DNA from 2 places in the Rhizobium sp. TAL182 genome. Region 2 is predicted to be linked to the other one. Evidence: predicted binding sites of a transcription regulator. Region 2 holds the regulator's gene; the other holds the start of a gene.
The links. The regulator LexA, encoded in region 2, represses DNA repair genes until DNA is damaged. The targets are predictions, from matches to a motif close to TGTTCNNNNTGTGTTCNG.

Region 1 (10,628 bases), 2.2 Mb from region 2:
TCGCTCCTGCGATGCGCCGGAAAACTTTCCATGAACGGGCTTGCAATAGCGGCACGCTCCGGCACGTGGCTTTCGCGGAGCTGAAAGCTTTGGAGACAGTCCGCGCCAAGGCGGGCCGCGACGCGGTCGACGAAAGCTGCAAGCGAGACCTCTCTTTGCCGGCCGCCGTCGAAGTCACCCTGTGTGCCTTCGAAGGGCTCATGGCGCACGACATTCAACCGCAGGATCTCGAAACCATATCCGGCATCGAGATCATCATGAATTGCCTGCAGACGCTGGGAAAAAAGATCCGCGATCCGCTTCGGCTCTCTGAGCGGCCGTGAAGCGCCGACCGAAATCCGGAAAACCCGGCCATCGACCCGAAACAGCACGAGTTCGAAGACGCGGCCACCGGCGCCGCGAGCTTCCAGGGAGGGTTTCAGCGACACGGCGATCTGGCCGGCAAGGGCAAGAATATCCTCTTCGGTGCCGATCGGCTCGGCCAGCCGCCGCTCGGCCGAAAGGCTCGCAACCGGCAGGCGCGGCGAAACCGGTTCCTCGTCATGTCCGAGCGCCTGATCGAGCCGCAAAAGCAGGCTCGCTCCAAAACGGCGGGTCAACGGCGCCCGCGGCGCATTCATGACATCGCCGATATATTTCAGCCCGAGCTTCTTCAGCGATGCCACGGTGTCTTCGTTCAATCGAAGCGCGGCGACCGGCAGCGGCGCCAGCACATCCTCCATTTCCTCGTCTTCGATGACGCCGCCATTGCCGAAACGAGCGATGGCCGAGGAAAGGCCGGGGGAAGAGGAGATCGAACCCTGGACGTCGAGCCCCATATGGAAAAGCCTGAGGAGAATATCCTTCAGCAACGCTCTCTCGCCGCCGAAAAGATGGGCACAGCCGCTAATGTCGAGAAACAGCCCGTCCCGTCCGTCGATCGCCACCAGCGGCGTATAGCGGTCGCACCAGTCGGCGATGGCTTCGAGCAGCCGCGCATCGGCGGCCGAATCCTCCTCAACGATATCGAGTTTCGGATGCATGGCGCGCGCTTCCGCGACACCCTGACCCTTCTTCAGGCCAAGCGCCTCCGCGGCCTCGTCCAGCGCCGTCAGCCGCATGGCATTTTCGTACTTTCCGGCGCAGACGATCGGCGCAGCCTCAGGACGCCCTCTCGAACGCCAGGAAAGACCCCATTTTCTGCGGGCGATCCTGTCCGTCGAAAGATGCGGAAAGCTGAGCGCCAGGATGCGCTGACCGTTCGTCTGGAGTAAGAGCGCGCCTTGGCTTGTCGATGGGGAAAAACTGACGTTCATGGGGGTTCCACTCCAGAAGAAGGGAGAGCGGAGCCGGGTTGCGGCTCTTCTCCAGGCTGAGATGAAAAACCGGATTGCCGATACTGCCGGCAAGTCTCGATCCATCCGGCAGAGCCCGCATGCCGGAGGGCGCGGGTTCGGCAAGCAGCCGGAAGGCGGCGCTGCTCGCCTCCTCCTCTCCGGCCTGCCGAAGCAGGAAGAGGGGCCGGCCGGCCGCCTTGGCGCGAAGACCGAGCCGCCGGCTCTCGGTCAGGCCGAAATGCGCAGGATTGCCCCTGATCTCCAGGATGACCACCGAAAAGGCGCCGCTTTCCACCGCGGTTTCCGCAAGCCAGAGCGCCTCGTCGAGCTTGCGCGGCAAAGCCTGCAGGAAACACTCGGGCCGCAGGCCGAAATCCTGCAGACCCACTGCATAGGGAAGACCGGCTTCCATCGTCGAGATCGTATCGCCGATCCAGAGTATTGGCGAACAATCGCTCGCCTCCTCCACTCGCTGTAGCAGCGCTGCGGCCGCAAGGGCGAACCCACTGGCAGCTCCCGCATCCCGGAAAAGCGTCGAACGGATTTCCGTTATCGCATCGAGCGGCAGCCCGCCTTCCATCGCTTCGTCGAGCGATGTCACGCCAAACGGCAGGCGCTGTGCGCGCCCATTCCGTTCCGCATCCTGCCGCCCGGCCTCACCCGAAGCCAGGGCTTCCCGCTCCGCTGCCGCAAGCGCAGGCGCAGGCTTTCCTTCCAGCTTGGCAATGGTTTCGCGGAGCGCAAAAAGCCGCTCGCGCGCCAGGGCGTTCTGCGCCATGGCGTTTACTCCATCCGTCTTGTTCCTGTTATGTTCTTATGGATTCCAGAGAGCTGAAGAAGAGTCAACAACCATTTTCTATGAATTTATTCCTGCCTTTGATTCCGCACTCGAAAATCGGCGGCAAAGGTTCTATATGGGCCCGCAAAGGAAGGAATATTCATGGCCCGCATAGACCAGAGCGATGATTGGCAGGACCGCCATGCGCCGACGATCAGCACCTTCGAGTCGCTGGCCATGGAGGCTTACAGCCATCTACCGGATGAATTCCGCCAGCTAACGACCAATCTCACGATCGAGATCGAGGATTTCCCCGATGACGACGTTTTCGAGGACATGGCGCTGGAAACCCCTTTCGATCTGCTCGGCCTTTTCGAGGGCAGGGGAATTTCCGAACGTTTCACCGTGGAAACCGGCGAGATGCCGAACCGCATCCGTCTCTACCGCCGCCCCATCCTCGATTATTGGGCCGAGAACGACGAGACGCTCGGCGATATTATCACTCACGTCCTGATCCACGAGATCGGCCACCATTTCGGGCTGAGCGACGAGGATATGGAGCGGATCGAGGCCAGCGCCGAGGAAGCTGCCGAGCGCTGAAACCGTGCGTTCGGCAGAAGGTCCTATTGCTCGGAGAGCTTCATCTCCGGATCATAATCCTTGCCTTCGACAGTCTTGACGACGGCCTGTCCGCACTGCATCGCGCCGGTTGCGGCATTGAAGGCATAGGTCGGCGAACCCTCCAGCGACCAGCCCTTGTTGAGGGCGGCGGTAACCTTGTGGCAGAAGGAAGCGTCGTCGGGGCCGGTCAGGAAGCGGTAGAGTTTCATCAGGCGTGCTTTCTTGCAGAAATCAGACGCGCTTTATGAACCAGAGCTTCGGCCTGGACAAGATGCAGCCGCTCGATCATCCGCCCGTTCGCATTGATGACGTTGAGGCCCCTGGCCGCCGGATCAGCAAAGGCTGATATGATTGCCTGCGCCTCGGCAATCTCCTCCGCGCTCGGGCCGAAATGCCGGTTGGCGGCCGCAATCTGCGCGGGGTGGATCAGCATCTTGCCGGCAAAACCGATGGCGCGTCCCTGCCCGCATTCGACGTCGAAACCTTCGCCATCCCGGAAATCGTTGAAGACGCTGTCGAGCGCATCGAGCCCATAGGCCTTGACCGCCAGAATGATCTGCATCAGCCAAGGCACGAGAAAGCTTCGCCCCGGCTGCGGCAGGACGCCGGTTTCCTTGCGCAGATCATTGAGGCCGACGACGACGCAATCGAGCCGCGCCCCCGGTATGCAGCCGGCTTCGGCGATCGCCCCGACATTCAGCACGCCACGCGGCGTCTCGATCATGGCCCAGATGCGCAGCTCCTCCGGCGCATTCGCATCGGCAAGCAGATCGCCGATGTCGGTGACATCCTGGGGGCCATCCACTTTCGGCAGGAGAACGGCGTCGGGCAAAAGCGCTTTGACCAGATCGAGATCCGCCGCCCCGAATGCGGATGACAGAGAATTGATGCGGATGATCCTTTCCTTGCCCGCAAGCGGCGGCCCGGCAAAAAAAGCCCGCAGATTTTCCCGCGCCTGACCCTTGTTCTCGGGCGCGACGGAATCCTCCAGATCAAAAATAACCGCATCACAATCAAGGGAACGGCTCTTTTCGAGCGCCCGGAGATTGATGGCCGGGACACTCAGCACCGAGCGGCGCAGACTTGAGGAACGCAGAGGTGTAGTTTGCTTCATCAGCCATTAGTGCCAAGCTTCGCAAAGCCCGGCAAGACAACAAAAAGCCATGCTTGCCTTGCAGAGAGGAAAAGGAAGGACCACATTCCTTTCTGTAGAAAGGTCTCAAACCCATGCAGAACATTCGCTCCATCTTCTTCATGCTGGCCGGCGCCACCTTTTTTGTCGCCATGCTGCTTCTCACCTTCTCGGTGACGCTTGCCGTCGGCGGCATCCTGACCGTGCTCATGGTCGGACGCGCGCTTTCGATGAAGATGAAGCCTGCTCCGGTGCGCGCCAAGGCAAACAACGGCAAGCCGGAGATGCGCATCTGGAACGACGGTCGCGGCACGATCATCGATCTCTGAGGCCTGCTTTCAAAAAAATCGCCGACACTGTCGCATCATGCTTCCATGATACGTCTTTGAAGCAGCCGGGCATTCTGCCGGCGCTCAAAAACGATGGAGGACGAGCATGGATACGACGGAAAACAAGCCGGCCAAGTTGCCGCCGGTGAAGAATGGCCTGCTGCCCTATCTGACCGTCGATGGCGCGGTGAAGGCCGCGGAATTCTACAAGAAGGCCTTCGGTGCCGAAGAGGCCCACAGGGTGCCGGTCGATGAAAGCGGCCGGACGATGCATATTCATCTCTATATCAATGGCAGCTCCCTCATGCTGGCGGATGCCTATCCCGAATACGGCCATCCCTTCAAAGGTCATGAAGGCTTCGCCATCCAGCTTGTCATCGACGATATCGATTTCTGGTGGGATCGTGCCGTGGCCGCCGGCGCCGAAGTCGTCATGCCGGTCGAACTGATGTTCTGGGGTGACCGTTACGGCCAGCTTCGCGACCCGTTCGGCGTCCTCTGGGGTTTGAACGCGCCCGCCAAATAACGCGGCGCGTACCGTTGCCAGGCCACGCGAAACGCCGCGTGGCCACCATTTGAAAGCATGTCGCGCAAAAGTGTGCAGCGGTTTTGCGAGAACGACATGCGGCAGACCAGACCTAAAGCGTAGCAAGCGAATCTGAAAGATCGCGGTACGCTTTAGAAAGATTCTCCTTCATTTCGGCAAAAAACTGGACTAGATGCACATTCAGGAAAGTACATTTGCTGAAATGGAGCATGGGTCATGGATAAATTCGTGAAGCTCACGGGCGTTGCAGCCCCCCTGCCGGTCGTCAACATCGACACCGACATGATCATTCCGAAGGACTATCTGAAGACCATCAAGCGCACCGGTCTCGGCAAGGGCCTTTTCGCCGAAGCCCGCTACAATGAAGACGGCTCCGAAAATCCCGATTTCGTGCTGAACAAGCCGGCCTACCGCGATGCCAAGATCCTGGTCGCCGGCGACAATTTCGGCTGCGGCTCCTCGCGCGAACACGCTCCCTGGGCGCTGCTCGATTTCGGCATCCGCTGCGTGATCTCGACGAGCTTCGCCGACATTTTCTACAACAACTGCTTCAAGAACGGCATCCTGCCGATCAAGGTGAGCCAAGAAGATCTCGATAAGCTGATGGACGACGCCTCGCGCGGCTCCAACGCCATCCTGACCGTCGATCTTGAGAACCTCGAGATCACCGGCCCCGATGGCGGCTCGATCAAGTTCGATCTCGACGAGTTCAAGCGCCACTGCCTGCTGAACGGCCTCGACGATATCGGCCTGACCCTGGAAAAGGGCAAGGCGATCGACGAATTCGAAAAGAAGAACGCCGCTTCGCATCCCTGGGCCGCTTAACCCTGACGAACTGCCGATCGATCAAGCCGGGCTTTCGCCCGGCTTTTTCTTTATAGCGGCGCGCATCTCACGCGCGCAAAGGACGCTGTAACTGCCGCAGCTCAGAGAAATTTCTCTTTCCAGAGCCTCAGCTTTTCCAGCGACACGCCGATGCCGCCGCAGACTTCGATCAGCGGATTGTCGAAGCGGGCAAGCAGCCCGGCATGCACATCGGCAACGGCAAGGGCAGCACCGCAGGCCGGCTCGACTAGGATGCGCTGCGCATCGGCAAATTTCAGACAGGCGGCAACGGCGTCGGCGTCGCTGACGAGAACGCTTTCGATCGGATGCCGTTTCGGCAGGTCGAAGACATGCGGGGCCACCTGCCGCGCGCCGAGCGATGTGGCGATCGAGGTGATTGCGGGCAGGGCGATGCGCTCATTTGCCTTGAGGCTCTCATGCAGCGAAGCTGCCCCTTCGGTTTCGACGGCAATCACAGGCACGTCGGGCAGCCCGTTTCGCTTCAGCCCCTCGACAATGCCGGCAAGCAGCCCGCCGCCGCCGACGCTGGTGACGACACAGTCAAATTTTGCACCCTTCGCCACCACTTCGTCGATCAGCGTCGCATGGCCATCCCACAGAAGCGGATGGTCGAAAGGATGCACATAACTTGCCTTGCGGCTGCGGGCGAGTTCGACCGCGTGGGCATTGGCTTCGTCGAAAACAACTCCGTGCACGAGGACATTGGCGCCGGTTGCGGCAATCGTCTGCCGGACATCGGCCGCCGTCGTCTCCGGCACGACGATCGTGACCGGCACGCCGAGCGCCCGGCCGGCATAGGCCGCGGCAATACCGGCATTGCCGCCGGAAGCACAGAAGATCTCGCGCGCGCCATTGTCCACCTCGTGCCGGCAAAGCCGGCCGACGCCGCGCAGCTTGAAGCTGCCGGAGGGCTGCAGTGCATCGAGCTTCAGCCAGAGCGGCTTGCCGCTGGCGCTGTAATCAGGCGCTGTTCGAGCCAGAGGCGTGTCGAGATGAAGAGGCGCTGAAGGCATGGAAACATTCCGGAAATAAATGCTGGAGCCCACCGTTCTATTCCAGTTGAAGGCGTCGGAGCAACCGTCGGCGCTGAGAGAGCGAAGCGTACCGATTCACCCGTTCTCTCGCTTGAAATGCCCATTTCCGGGGTCTAAGAAGCCGCAGCTTGTTTTTCCAGGAGGGCTCCATGACAGCGCGCAATCTTTTCCTGCTGCCGGGTGACGGCATCGGTCCCGAGGCCATGGGCGAGGTCCGCAAGATCATCGCCTATATGAACGAGGCGATGAATGCCGGTTTCGTCACCGACGAAGGCCTTGTCGGCGGCTCCGCCTATGATGCCCATGGCGCGGCGATCTCGGAAGCCGACATGCAGAAGGCGCTTGCCGCCGACGCCGTTCTGTTCGGCGCCGTCGGCGGCCCGAAATGGGATAGCGTGCCTTATGAGGTGCGCCCGGAAGCCGGCCTGCTCCGCCTGCGCAAGGACCTGCAGCTCTTCGCCAACCTGCGCCCCGCCATCTGCTATCCGGCCCTGGCCTCAGCCTCGTCGCTGAAGCCGGAACTGGTCGAAGGCCTCGATATCCTGATCATTCGCGAGTTGACGGGCGGCGTCTATTTCGGCGAACCGAAGGAGATCATCGACCTCGGCAACGGCCAGAAGCGCGGCATCGACACGCAGGTCTACGATACCTACGAGATCGAACGCATCGCCGGCGTCGCTTTCGAAATGGCCCGCACAAGGCAGAACCGCGTCTGCTCCATGGAAAAGCGCAACGTCATGAAGTCGGGCGTGCTGTGGAACCAGGTCGTGACCGAAACGCATAAGGCGAAATATTCCGACGTTCAGCTCGAACATATGCTGGCCGATGCCGGCGGCATGCAGCTCGTGCGACAGCCCAAGCAGTTCGACGTCATCGTCACCGACAATCTTTTCGGCGACATGCTTTCCGACGTCGCCGCCATGTTGACCGGTTCACTCGGCATGCTGCCCTCGGCTTCGCTCGGCGCGCCGGATGGTAAAACCGGCAAGCGCAAGGCGCTCTACGAGCCGGTGCACGGTTCGGCCCCCGACATCGCCGGCAAGGGCATTGCCAATCCAATCGCCATGATCGCCTCCTTCGCCATGTGCCTGCGTTACTCCTTCAACCTGGTGAAGGAAGCCGACGATCTGGAAAAGGCGATCGCCAACGTGCTCGACAAGGGCATCCGCACCGGCGACATCATGGCCGATGGCGCAAGGCAAGTCGGCACCGCCGAGATGGGCGATGCGATCCTCGCCGAGTTCAAGGCGCTTTCCGTCTGATATATTTCACGTGAAACAGTTTCCCGCCCTTCGCATCACGCATGCGGAGGGCTTTTTCATGTGAGGCCGAGCAGCCGCAGCCGGGTCGGCCGAAATATCCGAAACGGACTATTCTCAGCCACAATCTCGTGTATTTTTGCGCCGAATTTTAACCCGGCAAAATCGAACGGACGACAGGATGCGGGCATTTTGGGCTTCCCTTGATAGGCGCTGGCGCCGCGGCAGCGTTGGCATGCCGCCCTTGCGCTGGCAGGCCTGCCTCTTCGTCACCATCAATGCCGTGGCTCTTTCCATGCTGCTCTTCGATGCCCCGGTCGGCGCCAGCGAACGCCCTGCGGCGGTGAAGCAGCTCGGCCAGCTGCTGACCGGCTTCGGCGATTCTGCCTGGCTGATCTGCATCAGCATTCTGCTCTTCTTTCAGGGCAGGGCGGGTTACAAGCTTTTGAAGAGCGCGCGCTCCAAGGCGCAGGCACTTTATGTCAGCTGGATCGGCGCCTATCTCTTCACCACGGTCGTCTTCTCCGGACTTCTCGCCAATCTCCTGAAACGGGCGATTGGAAGGGCGCGTCCCGACCATTTCCACGATTACGGCATGTTTTCTTTCACACCCTTTTCGGGCCATGCCGCTTTCGAAAGCTTTCCGTCCGGCCATTCCACCACGGTCGGCGCCTTCTTTGCCGCTTTTGCGCTTCTGTTTCCGCGCTACCGCATTCTCTTCATCGCCTGCGCCATCTGGCTTGCCATGACGCGCGTCATGGTCGGTGCGCACTATCCAAGCGACGTTATCGCCGGCCTCGCACTCGGCGGCTGGTTCTCGCTACTGACGGCAATCGTCTTTGCCCGCTGCGGCCTGCTCTTCAAACTGGCGCCGGATGGCTGGCCGCTCGCCAAGCGCCTGTTCCCCGACGTGAAAAAGCCCGGCGTCTTGTGAGCGCCGGGCCGTTTTCTCGAGCATGTCAGACGCGAACGCGTCATCAATCCAATGCGTGGATATCCCTGTTCTTCGTTTCCGGCAGGAAGATCACGCCGATGACAAGGGTGATCGCCGCAAAGACGATCGGATACCAGAGGCCGTAATAGATATCGCCTGCGGCAGCGCTCATCGCGAAGGCCGTCGCCGGCAGCAGGCCGCCGAACCAGCCGTTGCCGATGTGATAGGGCAGCGACATGCCGGTGTAGCGGATGCGGGTCGGGAAGAGCTCGACCAGAAGTGCCGCGATCGGGCCATAGACCATCGTCACATAGATCACGAGGACGAACAGGATGGCGATCGTGCCGATCCAGTTGACGCGATTCGGGTCGGCGACCATGGCGAAGGTGCCGCCATTGGCGATGTTGTAGACCGCCATATCGGTGACGCCATTGGCTTCGTCCGCCGTCAGCAGCTTGCCTTCGACCAGCTTGGCTGCCGGCATGGTTTCCTTCTCGCCGGTGCGTACGGCCTCGGCATTGAGCGCAAGTTCCGGATTGGCGGCGATAAAGGCATCGAGCTTGGCATCCGGCACCTTGGCGACGCCGCGCTTCAGCGGGTAGCCGGCATCGTGAAGAGCAATGTTGACGCCCTTTTCAAAAGCGGCGGTCATGCCCTTCGCCTTGTCGCCGGCGGCAGCGGCGTCGAAGCTCGGGACCGTCGCGTTACCGACCTTCACCGTCGCCGGCTGTCCGGCGGGGCCGGGCACGACGTCATAAGGCACCGAGTTCTTGGTCAGGAACGCCGTCGCCACGTCGCAGGAGCTGGTGAACTTCGCCGTGCCCGTCGGGTTGAACTGGAACTTGCAGTCCGCCGGATCGGCCGTAACTGTTGCACGGATCGAGGCCTGCGCTTCGGCAAGTGCCGGGTTTGCCGTCCAGGTCATCGCCTTGAACAGCGGATTATAGGTCACCGCCGCGATGAGAAGGCCCGCCATGATGATCGGCTTGCGGCCGATCTTGTCGGAAAGGCCGCCGAAGATGACGAAGAATGGCGTGCCGAGGAAGAGCGCAACAGCGACCATGACATTGGCCGAGAAGAGGTCGACCTTCAGCACGTTCTGCAGGAAGAACAGCGCATAGAACTGGCCGCCATACCAGACGACCGCCTGGCCCATGGTGGCGCCGAGAAGCGCGATGAGTGCGATCTTGGCGTTCTTCCACTGCCCGAAAGCTTCGGTCAGCGGCGCCTTGGAGCCCTTGCCTTCCGCCTTCATGCGCTGGAATGCCGGCGATTCATTCATCTTCAGGCGAATCCAGACCGAAATGCCGAGCAGGACGACCGAGACCAGGAACGGTATACGCCAGCCCCAGGCGGCGAATTGAGCCGGAGCCATCAGCGACTGAACGAGAATGATGACGATCAGCGACAGGAACAGGCCGAGCGTTGCCGTCGTCTGAATCCATGAGGTGAAATAGCCGCGACGGCCGTTCGGCGCATGTTCGGCGACATAGGTCGCCGCACCGCCATATTCGCCGCCGAGCGCCAGACCCTGCAGCAGACGCAACCCGATCAGAATGATCGGGGCGGCGATGCCGATGCTGGCGGCACCCGGCAGGATACCGACGAGGAAGGTCGACATGCCCATGATCAGGATCGTCACCAGGAAGGTATATTTGCGGCCGACGAGATCGCCGAGACGGCCGAACACCAGGGCGCCGAACGGACGCACCAGAAAGCCGGCGGCAAAGGCGAGCAGCGTAAAGATATTGCGCGTTGCCTCGGGATATTGGGTGAAGTAGGTCGCGCCGATATAGGTGGCGAGCGAGCCGTAGAGATAGAAATCATACCAT
Region 2 (10,628 bases):
CACGATCGTGTCATCCTGTTGAAGGTCAGGCCTTGGCGACCGCATCAAACGCAAGCAATTTCTCAAGCAGCCGCGGCATGTCCTTGAGATAGACCATGTTCGGGCCGTCGGATGGTGCGTTGTCAGGGTCCTGGTGTGTTTCGAGGAAGACGCCGGCAATACCCGTCGCCACTGCCGCGCGTGCCAGCGTCTCGACGAATTCGCGCTGACCGCCCGAGGATTCGCCCTGCCCGCCCGGCTGGGCGACGGAGTGGGTCGCATCGAAAATGACGGGCGCGCCTATCGCCGCCATGATCGGCAGCGAGCGCATGTCGGAAACCAGCGTATTGTAGCCGAAGGAGGCGCCGCGCTCGCACAGCAGCACGTTCGGATTGCCGCTGGCATTGAGCTTCTTCAGGACGTTCTTCATATCCCAGGGGGCGAGGAACTGGCCCTTCTTGACATTGACGGCGCGGCCGGTCCTGGCGGCTGCGATCAGAAGGTCGGTCTGACGGCAGAGGAAGGCCGGGATCTGCAGGACATCGACCACCTTGGCCACCTCGGCGCATTGCTCGGCCGTATGGACGTCGGTTATGACGGGAAAACCGAATTCCTTCTTGAGGTCGGCAAAGACCTCCATGCCTTTTTCCAGGCCGATGCCGCGCTCTGCCGAGAGCGAGGTGCGGTTCGCCTTGTCGAAGGAGCTCTTGTAGACAAGGCCTATGCCGAGCTTGCCGCAAAGCTCCTTCAGCGTGCCGGCGACCATAAAGGCGTGATCGCGGCTCTCCATCTGACATGGGCCGGCAATCAGCGACAGGCGGGCGGTATTGGAAAAGGTGACCTGGCCTTCGCCTTCGCCGATCCTGACTTCGGAATTCGTGTCGGTGCTCATCGTTTTTCCTCGAAGGCGAAGAGCGCACCCTGCCCGGGCGTGGGCTTCACCAGAATGCGGTTGTTCTTGCGCGTGTAGGTCACCCCGTTAGCAGCCAAATGCGCTTCTGTCACGGCAAGATCGGCGACAGTGAAGAGGATTGCCCGGCCGCGCAGGCCACGATCGGCGGAGGAGACGACAAGCTCGAAGTAGGCCTCCAGCCCTTCCGGCGTCATCAGGCTGATCTTCGCATTCGATGCCGCGATATTCACGCCGAAACCGGTTTTCTCGGCCGCCGCCTGCCCTATCGCAAGTCCGACGAAAGCGGCGAATGCCGCCGGGTCCGGCGCACAAAGCGCGATCTCGGCGATACCGATCACGCCATTGGCATGCGTCTCCAGCGCGGCGCGATCTGTCGGGAACGAATTGATGCGCTGGCAGGTAAAGAGAAAGAAATCGGGGGCGCGCAAATCAGCTGCAAAGGCCAGCTTGAAGCTGCCGACGCTCTCCGAACCATCCGGCATCCGCATCGGCCGGCTGAATTGCAACATCTCACCGGCGCTCGCGCCGTTGCCGACGAAGCGCTTATGATCGACGCCGGCATCCTCGCTGAGGAAGGCCAGCGCAGAAAGTCCCTCCTCGCCGCAGCGGAAACGGAAGGCGCGATTGCGGGCAATGAAGACATTGCCCTGGCGGGCCGCTGCCTCGCTCTCCTCGACACTCGCAACGCCAAGCGGCTCCAGATAGGTCTTGTCGGCGAAAAAGACGCAGGCATTCTCCGTTCCGAAGGGATGGCGCGCATCAGCGGCGACGGTGAAACCGAGCTTGCCGAGCCTTTCACGCGCCAGATCGATATTGACCACGGGCAGCACGACATGATCCAGCGGGTGCGACTTGGCGGAATGCGCGTTCATGAATATCCCTCCTGAAACCGGCAAGAGATGTGCGACAGCACCTCGCTCAATGCAAGACATGTGCACCAATCCGGCGAATGAAAATAAAAATCTCGACGAGTTGGCGCGAAGTTTTACGGAAATTTAGCTACTTGCGGAACACATATGGAACATATAGTGTCTGTTCTGGATTTGTTTCAATCACGGGGTCTGACGTCGATGCTCACGCGCAAACAACAGGAGCTTCTCCTTTTCATTCATGAGCGCATGAAGGAATCCGGCGTCCCTCCCTCTTTCGACGAAATGAAGGATGCCCTGGATCTCGCCTCGAAATCCGGAATCCACCGGCTGATCACGGCGCTCGAGGAGCGCGGCTTCATTCGCCGCCTACCGAATCGCGCCCGGGCGCTTGAAGTGATCAAACTTCCGGAGGCCTATAACCCCAGCCTTCAACAGCGCCGCGGTTTTTCGCCGAGCGTCATCGAGGGCAGCCTCGGAAAGCCCCAGCCGGTCGCCGCCCCCGCTGCGCCAAAGCCGGTCGCCGACAATGGCAACTCCATCTCTGTGCCGGTCATGGGACGTATCGCCGCCGGCGTTCCGATCTCGGCGATCCAGAACAACACCCACGACATCGTCGTTCCCGCGGATATGCTCGGCTCCGGTGAGCACTATGCGCTGGAGGTCAAGGGCGATTCGATGATCGATGCCGGCATCTTCGACGGCGATACCGTGATCATCCGCAACGGCAGCACCGCAAGTCCCGGCGATATCGTCGTTGCCCTCGTCGACGACGAGGAAGCAACGCTGAAGCGTTTCCGCCGCAAGGGTGCCTCGATCGCGCTCGAGGCCGCCAACCCGGCCTACGAGACCCGCATCTTCGGACCCGACCGCGTCAAGGTGCAGGGCAAGCTCGTCGGCCTCATCCGTCGCTATCACTGACGCCGGATGGGCCGGAATCGGTAAAACGATCGTTGCGCCAATCATAGGCGCGGTGGCGCATCCATGGTCGCGACAAAGCATCGAAGGCGGTGGTGACCTCCAGGTCGGCACCGGCGAAGCGCAATTCGACGGAACCGGTCCTGCGCAGCGTCTCGCCGGTGAAAAGCGTGCCGCCTGAGCGGCAGCTGTCGAAGCGCAGACGGACCGAGGTCACGACGATATCGGCCGTATCGCAGGCCGGGCCGAGATAGGCGGCATTGTCGATGACGGTGACGATATGGCCATTGCCGAGTCTTGATGTGCACCAGGCTTTCTTGACGCAGGAAAAGCGGTTTGCTTCACCGCCTGCTGCGGCTGCCCGCATCGCTGCGCTCGCTTCGTTCTGCTGATCGCGGGAAAGCCTGACACGGCGGTCTTCTCCTTCCGGCGGGATAGCCGGACCATCCAGCATCTTCGGCGGATCATGTGTCGGCAGGACCAGCGCTCGCTGCCACTGGTCGAAGATGAAATCCGGCGGGTTTTCACGGTTGGAAGCTATTGCCTCAGCCGCGACAACCGCAACCAGACTGCCATCCTCCGAAATCACCAGATCCGGCGGCCGGGGAGCCGGCAGAAGCAGCACGATGAGCGTCGAGATGGCGATGATCGATGTGCCGACATGGCGCAGTCGGGTGCGCAGCAGCGTCAGCAGCAGAAAGCCTGCCACCGCTACTGCGAAATACCAGGCGGGCAAGCGGCCGACGCCGATATCACCGCCCCAGCCGGACACCGTCTTGGCGACCGCAATCACCAGATCGAGGCCGAATCCGACCACCTTCCAGAGCGGAGCGTCCACACCGAAAGGCATGAGCAACATCGCCAGCAACCCGGCCGGCATGACGATGAAGGAGATGATCGGCATCGTCGCAAGGTTTGCCGGCAGGCCGTAAGCCGTCAGGCGATGAAAATGCTCGATCGAAAACAGTGCGGTGGAAAAGCCGCCGATCAGCGAGGTCAGGAAGACGCCGCCGAAGAAACCGGCGACGGCAACCACCGGCCTGATGATCGGCAGTTTCAGAAAAGCGTTTTCGCGGACACGCCTGTCCTTCCAGAGCTGATAGCCCGATACCAAAGCCAATGTCGCGGCAAAGGACATCTGAAAGCTCGGTCCCAATACTTCAGAAGGTGAAATGGCGATGATGATGAGCGCAGAGAGAACGATATTGCGCAGGCTGATCGACGGCCGATCGAAGAAGATGGCAATCAGCATAATGGCCATCATGATAAAAGCGCGCTCGGCCGAAACCCCGAAACCGGAGATCAGGTAATAGGCGGTGACGGCGATGAGCGCGCCGGCGGCGGCGAATTTCTTTGTCGGATAGGCTTGGGCGACACCGGGAAAGAGGCTGAGCAGCATCCGGAAGCCGACGAAGAAGATGCCGGCCGACAGCGCCATGTTGAGGCCCGAGATCGCGACGACATGGGCAAGGCCGGACTGGCGCAGCGCCTCCGTCGTCGTCTTCGAGATGGCGCGCCGTTCATCCGTCACCAGGGCAGCGGCAAAAGCGCCGGTGTCACCGGGCAGGATCGATCTTATGCGGTCGCCGATGCTGCTGCGCAGGCGGTAGAGCCATTCGAGCAGCGCGTCCGTCGACCTGTCCGCCTGCGGGCCTGCCTCCAAGTCGAGTTTCTCCGGCGCACCGTAGAAGAAACCGTTGGCGCCGATGCCGTCGAAATAGGCACCGAAGGAGAAGTCGTTGAGCGCGGGAAGTGCGGGGCCGGCCGGCGGCGTCAGCCGTGCCTTGCCGGTAATGATGTCGCCGATCTCGAAAGGCGCATCGGCGCCCCGGACGATCGCGGTGATGCGTCTCGGCGGCCGTTTCAGCTCCGGCGCCTCGGTGCCGGTGACGGCAAGAATGTAGCGCCAGCGCCCGCGGCCGTCGCCTTCCCGCCGTTCGACACGGCCGGTCACCGTCGTCGTCACGGATGAATCGAGGATCACCGTCGAAGCCCGCCAGCTCTCGAACTGAGCCGTGAGCATGCCGCCGGCGAAAAGTGCCAGCGCCATGAAACTTGCGCGCAAGACCGGCCGGCTGGGACCGGTGAGGAAAACCGCGGCCGCCGACACCAGCAGGCAGAGCAGCGATGCAACGAGGGGAAAATCCGATCTGCCGAGAAACCAGAAGGCCGAGCCGGCTCCGAGGAAGACCGGCGAGAACAGCAGCAGGCGGCCATGATCGGCCTCTTCGCCCAGCATGCAGGCTCCGGCACGCAGCGATTGCCGGGCGGTGGCCAGCAGCCGACGACGCAATGGGGTCTGCGACTGCGTCCTTACCGATTGAGTCACCACCGCAGGCGCAGGAAAATCCGGCGGATCGGCAAGGCCGACGCCCGCTTGCGGCCGCAATTCGGCTGTCGTCAATTCCTGCATGCCCCGCCCAAGATCACCCCGTAAAGTCGCCAGAATGCAACCTCCAAGCAAATCCGGCAAGGATAATCGATTGAAATATGAGGGAAAATCTTAAGCGGCAAAAGACCAGTCGAATCATCGGCTTCCGCTATGCGTGCGGCTCATTGCTGCAGTGCCTAAAAGGTGATGCCGCAATGCACAAAATGCCGTCACGGTAACTTGGCATTAGCGTTGCGATCATATAGCTATCGGAAAGGACGCTTAACCCCTATGGCGCTTTTGTGGCGCCACCGACATTTCGGAGGATCAGCATGACGGATCAAAGCGCTACAATAAAAATCGGTGACAAATCAGTCGACCTCGCCGTTAAAAGCGGCACGATCGGCCCGAGCGTCATCGACATCGGTGCTCTCTACAAGAACACCGCTTCCTTCACTTACGATCCGGGCTTCACCTCGACCGCATCCTGTGAATCGAAAATCACCTATATCGACGGTGACGAAGGTGTGCTGCTGCACCGCGGTTATCCGATCGAGCAGCTCGCAGAGCATGGCGATTTCCTCGAGGTCTGCTACCTCCTGCTCTACGGTGAATTGCCGACGGCCGCGCAGAAGAAGGATTTCGACTATCGCGTCACGCACCATACGATGGTGCATGAGCAGATGAGCCGCTTCTTCACCGGCTTCCGGCGCGATGCGCACCCGATGGCCGTCATGTGCGGCTGCGTCGGCGCCCTGTCGGCCTTCTATCATGACTCCACAGACATCACCGATCCGCACCAGCGCATGGTCGCCAGCCTGCGCATGATCGCCAAGATGCCGACGCTTGCCGCCATGGCCTACAAGTACCATATCGGCCAGCCCTTCGTTTACCCGAAGAACGATCTCGACTATGCCTCGAACTTCCTGCGCATGTGCTTTGCCGTTCCGTGCGAGGAATACGTCGTCAATCCGGTTCTGTCGCGCGCCATGGACCGTATCTTCATCCTGCACGCCGACCACGAGCAGAACGCTTCGACCTCGACCGTCCGCCTCGCCGGCTCGTCGGGCGCCAACCCGTTCGCCTGCATCGCCGCCGGCATCGCCTGCCTCTGGGGCCCCGCTCACGGCGGCGCCAATGAAGCAGCGCTCAACATGCTGACCGAAATCGGCACGGTCGATCACATTCCGGAGTATATTGCCCGCGCCAAGGACAAGAACGACCCGTTCCGTCTGATGGGCTTCGGTCACCGCGTCTACAAGAACTACGATCCGCGCGCCAAGATCATGCAGAAGACGACGCATGAAGTGCTGGGCGAACTCGGCATCAAGGACGATCCGTTGCTCGAAGTGGCGATGGAGCTGGAGCGTATCGCGCTCACCGACGAATATTTCATCGAGAAGAAGCTCTATCCGAACATCGACTTCTACTCCGGCATCACGCTGAAGGCTCTGGGCTTCCCCACCACCATGTTCACCGTGCTCTTCGCGCTTGCCCGCACCGTCGGCTGGATTGCGCAGTGGAACGAGATGATCGAGGATCCGGAACAGCGCATCGGCCGTCCCCGCCAGCTCTATGTCGGCGAGCCCAAGCGCGACTACATCCCGGTTTCGAAGCGCTGATCGCTTCAGAGCTCAAAAGAAACCCGGTCAGGAATGGCCGGGTTTTTTCTTTTTCAAAAGGTCGAGAAGGATTTCGGCGGCATGTTCGCCGGGCGGCTTTTCCGTCTGCATGCGCTGCCAGATGAGCTCGTAACCTTCCTTCATCGCCTTCAGCTGATAGGTGTCGGCCGACAGCCTTTCCATCCAGCGTGCAAGGCTTGCGCCGCGAACGACATCGTTCAGATATTCCGGCACGACCGGGTAATCGGCAATCAGGTTCGGCAGCGCGCCGGTCCAGGTCTTGATGCCCGATGTCAGCATGCGCATGATCCAGTCGACCTTGTAGGCGGAGACGACGGGAACGTCGGCAAGTGCGAGCTCGAGAATAACGGTTCCGGACGCCGCCATGGCTGCATCGGCCTCGGCAAAGGCCTTCCATTTTGCTTGCGCGCCGACGACGATCTCCGGCTTTACCGCCCAGCCCGCCGTGATTTCGCGGACAAGCGCTTGCCTGTGTGTCACCGTCGGCAGAATGAAGCGCATGGACCCGTTGCGGGCGACGAGTTCATTCGTGGCGACCTCGAAGTAAGGCAGAAGCTTCTGGATTTCGGAGGAGCGCGAGCCGGGAAGAAGCAGGATCGGGCCGTTACCTGGCTGCCTTCCCAGGCGCAGGCGACGCGTCTCCAGCAGTGCTGGGTCGGCGACCAGACGATGCCCGACATAGGTTGTCGCCGGACCATTGAGGTGCTGCATGGCTGCCGGTTCGAAGGGCAGAACGGCAAGCACGTGATCGACATAGCCGAGCATTCGCGTGGCGCGATATTCCTTCCAGGCCCAGACGCTCGGACAGACGTAATTGACGACGGGCAGATCGGGTAACGCCGTGCGCACGCGCTTGGCGACGCGATGGGTGAAATCGGGACTGTCGATGATGACAAGGATGTCCGGCTTTGCGGCGATGATCTCAGCCGTGGTTCGACGGATCAGGCCAAACAGCCTTGGCAGCCGGCTCAGCACCTGGGTGACGCCCATGATCGACAGCTCGGAAAAATCGAACAGGGATTTCAATCCCTCCGTCTGCAGCCCCTCGCCGCCAACGCCGACAAGCTCCACCGGTCCGCTGTAATTCCGCTTGAGGGCCGCGATGAGATCGGCGCCGAGCAGATCGCCCGACACTTCCCCGGCAATGACGGCGATCTTCAGCGGCGCCCCATTCATTCGAGCCCCCATGCCGGCAGACCGCGATCGATGCCGCAGACGAACAACCCAGCCTCGTCGGCGGCGCTGATGACTGCGGTCCGATCAAGCACCAGCGAGCGACCGGCTTCGATTGCAATGCCGGCAAGGCCGGCTTTCGCAGCATTCTGGATTGTGGCAACGCCGATCGCCGGCAGGTCGGCGCGAATGTCCTGTTGCGGCTTGCAGAGCTTGACGAGCACGCCGCGGCGGCGCGGCGAGATCCGTCCGGCGGCCCTGAGGCCGGCGACACGGTCCAGCATCTCATCTGTGCCCTCAAGTCCTTCCAGCGCGACGACGCGCTCGCCGATGCTGACGGCACCCTGCCCGACATCCAGCCGGCCAAGCGTCTCGGCGGCATTGGCGGCTTGGCTGATATCGCGTCGGTCTTCCTCGCCGGGCGCGGCGGCACCAAGCGGGCCAACGGAAGCGAGCAGGTCGGGGGCGATCTCGTGGGCGCCGACGACGCGCCGACCGTTCCCCTCGATCAACCGGATCACCATCTGCAGAACGGTATCGTCGCCGCCGGAGAGCAGTGTGCGAATGGCGGCCGGGACCTTCATCAGAATGCGCAGCGTCGGGCGCACCTCGCGCCATTCCGGCCGGCGGCGCACACTTCCCGACATCACCACACGTCCGACGCCATATCGGTTGAAGAGACCCTCAAGGGCGGCGAAATCGCCGATGCCGATAACGGCGTGATCATAGCCTTCCCAGCGTGGATCACTCTCGTCCTTCAGCGCGACGATAACGGGATTTTCGCCAGCCGCGCGCGCGGCTTCGGCGACATAGGAAGGCAGAAGGCCACCGCCGGCGATGATCGCCAACCGGCCCGCAGCGGTGTCGCCTGTTAAAGCCACGGACTAGCCCTTCTGCCCCCGCGTCGGCGAGGACAGTGCGCGGTCGCTCTCGGCTGCAATGAAGTCGAGGATCTGCACGACCTGCTCGCAATCGGCATATTCATCACGGATCGCGGCGGCGTTTTCGCGCACTGAGCCCGTTCCTTCGAAGATCGCCTTGTAGGCGCGGCGCACCCGGTGGATGACGGCGCGGTCGATGCCGGCCCGCGTCATGCCGACGACATTGAGGCCGCCCAGCAGACCGGGATTACCGTTCAGCATGCCATAGGGAATGACATCGTAACTCACCGCCGACAGGCCGCCGACAAAGGCGTGGCGGCCGACGCGGGTGAACTGGTGAACAGCCGAGCCGCCACCCAGGATGACGCGATCCTCGATGACGACATGGCCGGCGAGCATGACGTTGTTCGACATGATCACATGGTTGCCGACCCGGCAGTCATGCGCGACGTGAGAATTGGCAAGGAAAAGGTTGTTGTCGCCAACGATCGTCCGGCCGCCGAAATCGGCGGTGCCGGTGTTCATCGTCACACCTTCACGGATCGTGCAATTGGCGCCGACCGTCAGCGTCGTTTCCTCGCCGCCGTGATGCACGCTCTGCGGATCACCGCCGACGACGGCCATCGGAAAGATGCGCGTGCCCTTGCCGATCACGGTGCGGCCAGTGACGACCGCATGCGCCAGGAGCTCAACATTCGCATGCAGGTCGACATGCGGCCCGACATGGCAGAAAGGACCGATTTTGACGCCCTCGCCGATGGTAGCCCCGTCTTCGACGACAGCCATCGGATGAATACGGGCGCTTTCGGCGATATTGCTCATGCCTGATCCTTACGAACGATCATCGCGCCGATATCAGCTTCGGCGACAAGTGCGCCGTCAACCTTGGCGTCGCAATGGAATTTCCAGATATTGCCGCGTTGCTTGTTCTTCTTGACGTGGAATTCGACGCGGTCGCCGGGCACAACCGGCTTACGGAAGCGCGCATTCTCGATGGTCATGAAATAGACGAGGTTGCCGGTTTGACCTTCCTTCTTGGCGCAGATGGCACCCGCCGTCTGAGCCATACCCTCGATCAGCAAAACCCCGGGCATGATCGGCGCTTCCGGAAAATGGCCGGTGAAATGCGGTTCGTTCACCGTGACGTTCTTGATGCCGATCGCCGTGTTGTCGCCGTCGATCCCGATGATCTTGTCGACCATGAGAAACGGATAGCGATGCGGCAGCAGCTTCATGATCTCGGTAATATCAGCCGAAGAAAGCGTCGTCGTGGCTTCCTCAGTCATTTTGCTTGCCTCCAGGGTTCCTCCCGCGCAACTTGGACTTCGACACCTGTTGCGCGGCCTCTCTCAAATAGTCTTTTAGCGGACGGGCAGGTATACCGCCATATTGTCCGCCCGCGGCAAGGTCAGTCATGATACCGCTTTTGGCAGCTATCTGCACGCCATCGCCGATCGTCACATGTCCCTTGATTCCCACCTGGCCGCCGATCTGCACGCCATTGCCGATTTTCGTGCTGCCGGCGATGCCGACCTGCGAAACAATGGCGCAATGGCGGCCGATCTGGACGTTGTGGCCGATCTGGACCTGATTGTCGATCTTGGTCCCCTCGCCGATTACCGTGTCGTCCATGGCGCCGCGGTCGATGGTGGTGTTGGCGCCGATCTCAACATTGTCCTGGATGATCACCCGGCCGATCTGAACGATCTTGATCATGCCGCGCGGACCCGGTGCATAACCAAAACCGTCCTGGCCGATCCGAACGCCGTTGTGGATGATGACGCCATTGCCGATCAGCGCACAAAGAATGCTTGCTCCAGCCGCAATCGAACAATCCCGGCCGATCTTGACATTCGGGCCGATGACACTGTTCGCGCCGAT

Region 1: Tal182_RS22020 (metallopeptidase family protein) is a predicted target of LexA. The motif match lies at 2,115-2,132, and genes of this name have one in related genera.

Annotation. Positions count from the first base shown of each region.
Region 1 is NZ_CP021024.1:4,438,833-4,449,460, forward strand. Features, by position in the region: gene Tal182_RS22015 (DNA polymerase Y family protein) at 1-1,100, opposite strand, end outside; gene Tal182_RS32805 (hypothetical protein) at 1,141-2,094, opposite strand; gene Tal182_RS22020 (metallopeptidase family protein) at 2,257-2,694, shown strand; gene Tal182_RS22025 (DUF1737 domain-containing protein) at 2,718-2,924, opposite strand; gene Tal182_RS22030 (CoA ester lyase) at 2,924-3,829, opposite strand; gene Tal182_RS22035 (hypothetical protein) at 3,943-4,176, shown strand; gene Tal182_RS22040 (glyoxalase/bleomycin resistance/extradiol dioxygenase family protein) at 4,283-4,702, shown strand; gene leuD (3-isopropylmalate dehydratase small subunit) at 4,940-5,548, shown strand; gene Tal182_RS22050 (pyridoxal-phosphate dependent enzyme) at 5,650-6,582, opposite strand; gene leuB (3-isopropylmalate dehydrogenase) at 6,753-7,865, shown strand; gene lpxE (lipid A 1-phosphatase LpxE) at 8,044-8,796, shown strand; gene Tal182_RS22065 (MFS transporter) at 8,840-10,628, opposite strand, start outside.
Region 2 is NZ_CP021024.1:2,108,457-2,119,084, reverse strand. Features, by position in the region: gene kdsA (3-deoxy-8-phosphooctulonate synthase) at 26-871, opposite strand; gene Tal182_RS10665 (VOC family protein) at 868-1,764, opposite strand; gene lexA (transcriptional repressor LexA) at 1,963-2,682, shown strand; gene Tal182_RS10655 (ComEC/Rec2 family competence protein) at 2,663-4,918, opposite strand; gene Tal182_RS32710 (hypothetical protein) at 4,895-5,116, shown strand; gene gltA (citrate synthase) at 5,383-6,672, shown strand; gene lpxB (lipid-A-disaccharide synthase) at 6,700-7,869, opposite strand; gene Tal182_RS10640 (LpxI family protein) at 7,866-8,747, opposite strand; gene lpxA (acyl-ACP--UDP-N-acetylglucosamine O-acyltransferase) at 8,751-9,569, opposite strand; gene fabZ (3-hydroxyacyl-ACP dehydratase FabZ) at 9,566-10,033, opposite strand; gene lpxD (UDP-3-O-(3-hydroxymyristoyl)glucosamine N-acyltransferase) at 10,026-10,628, opposite strand, start outside.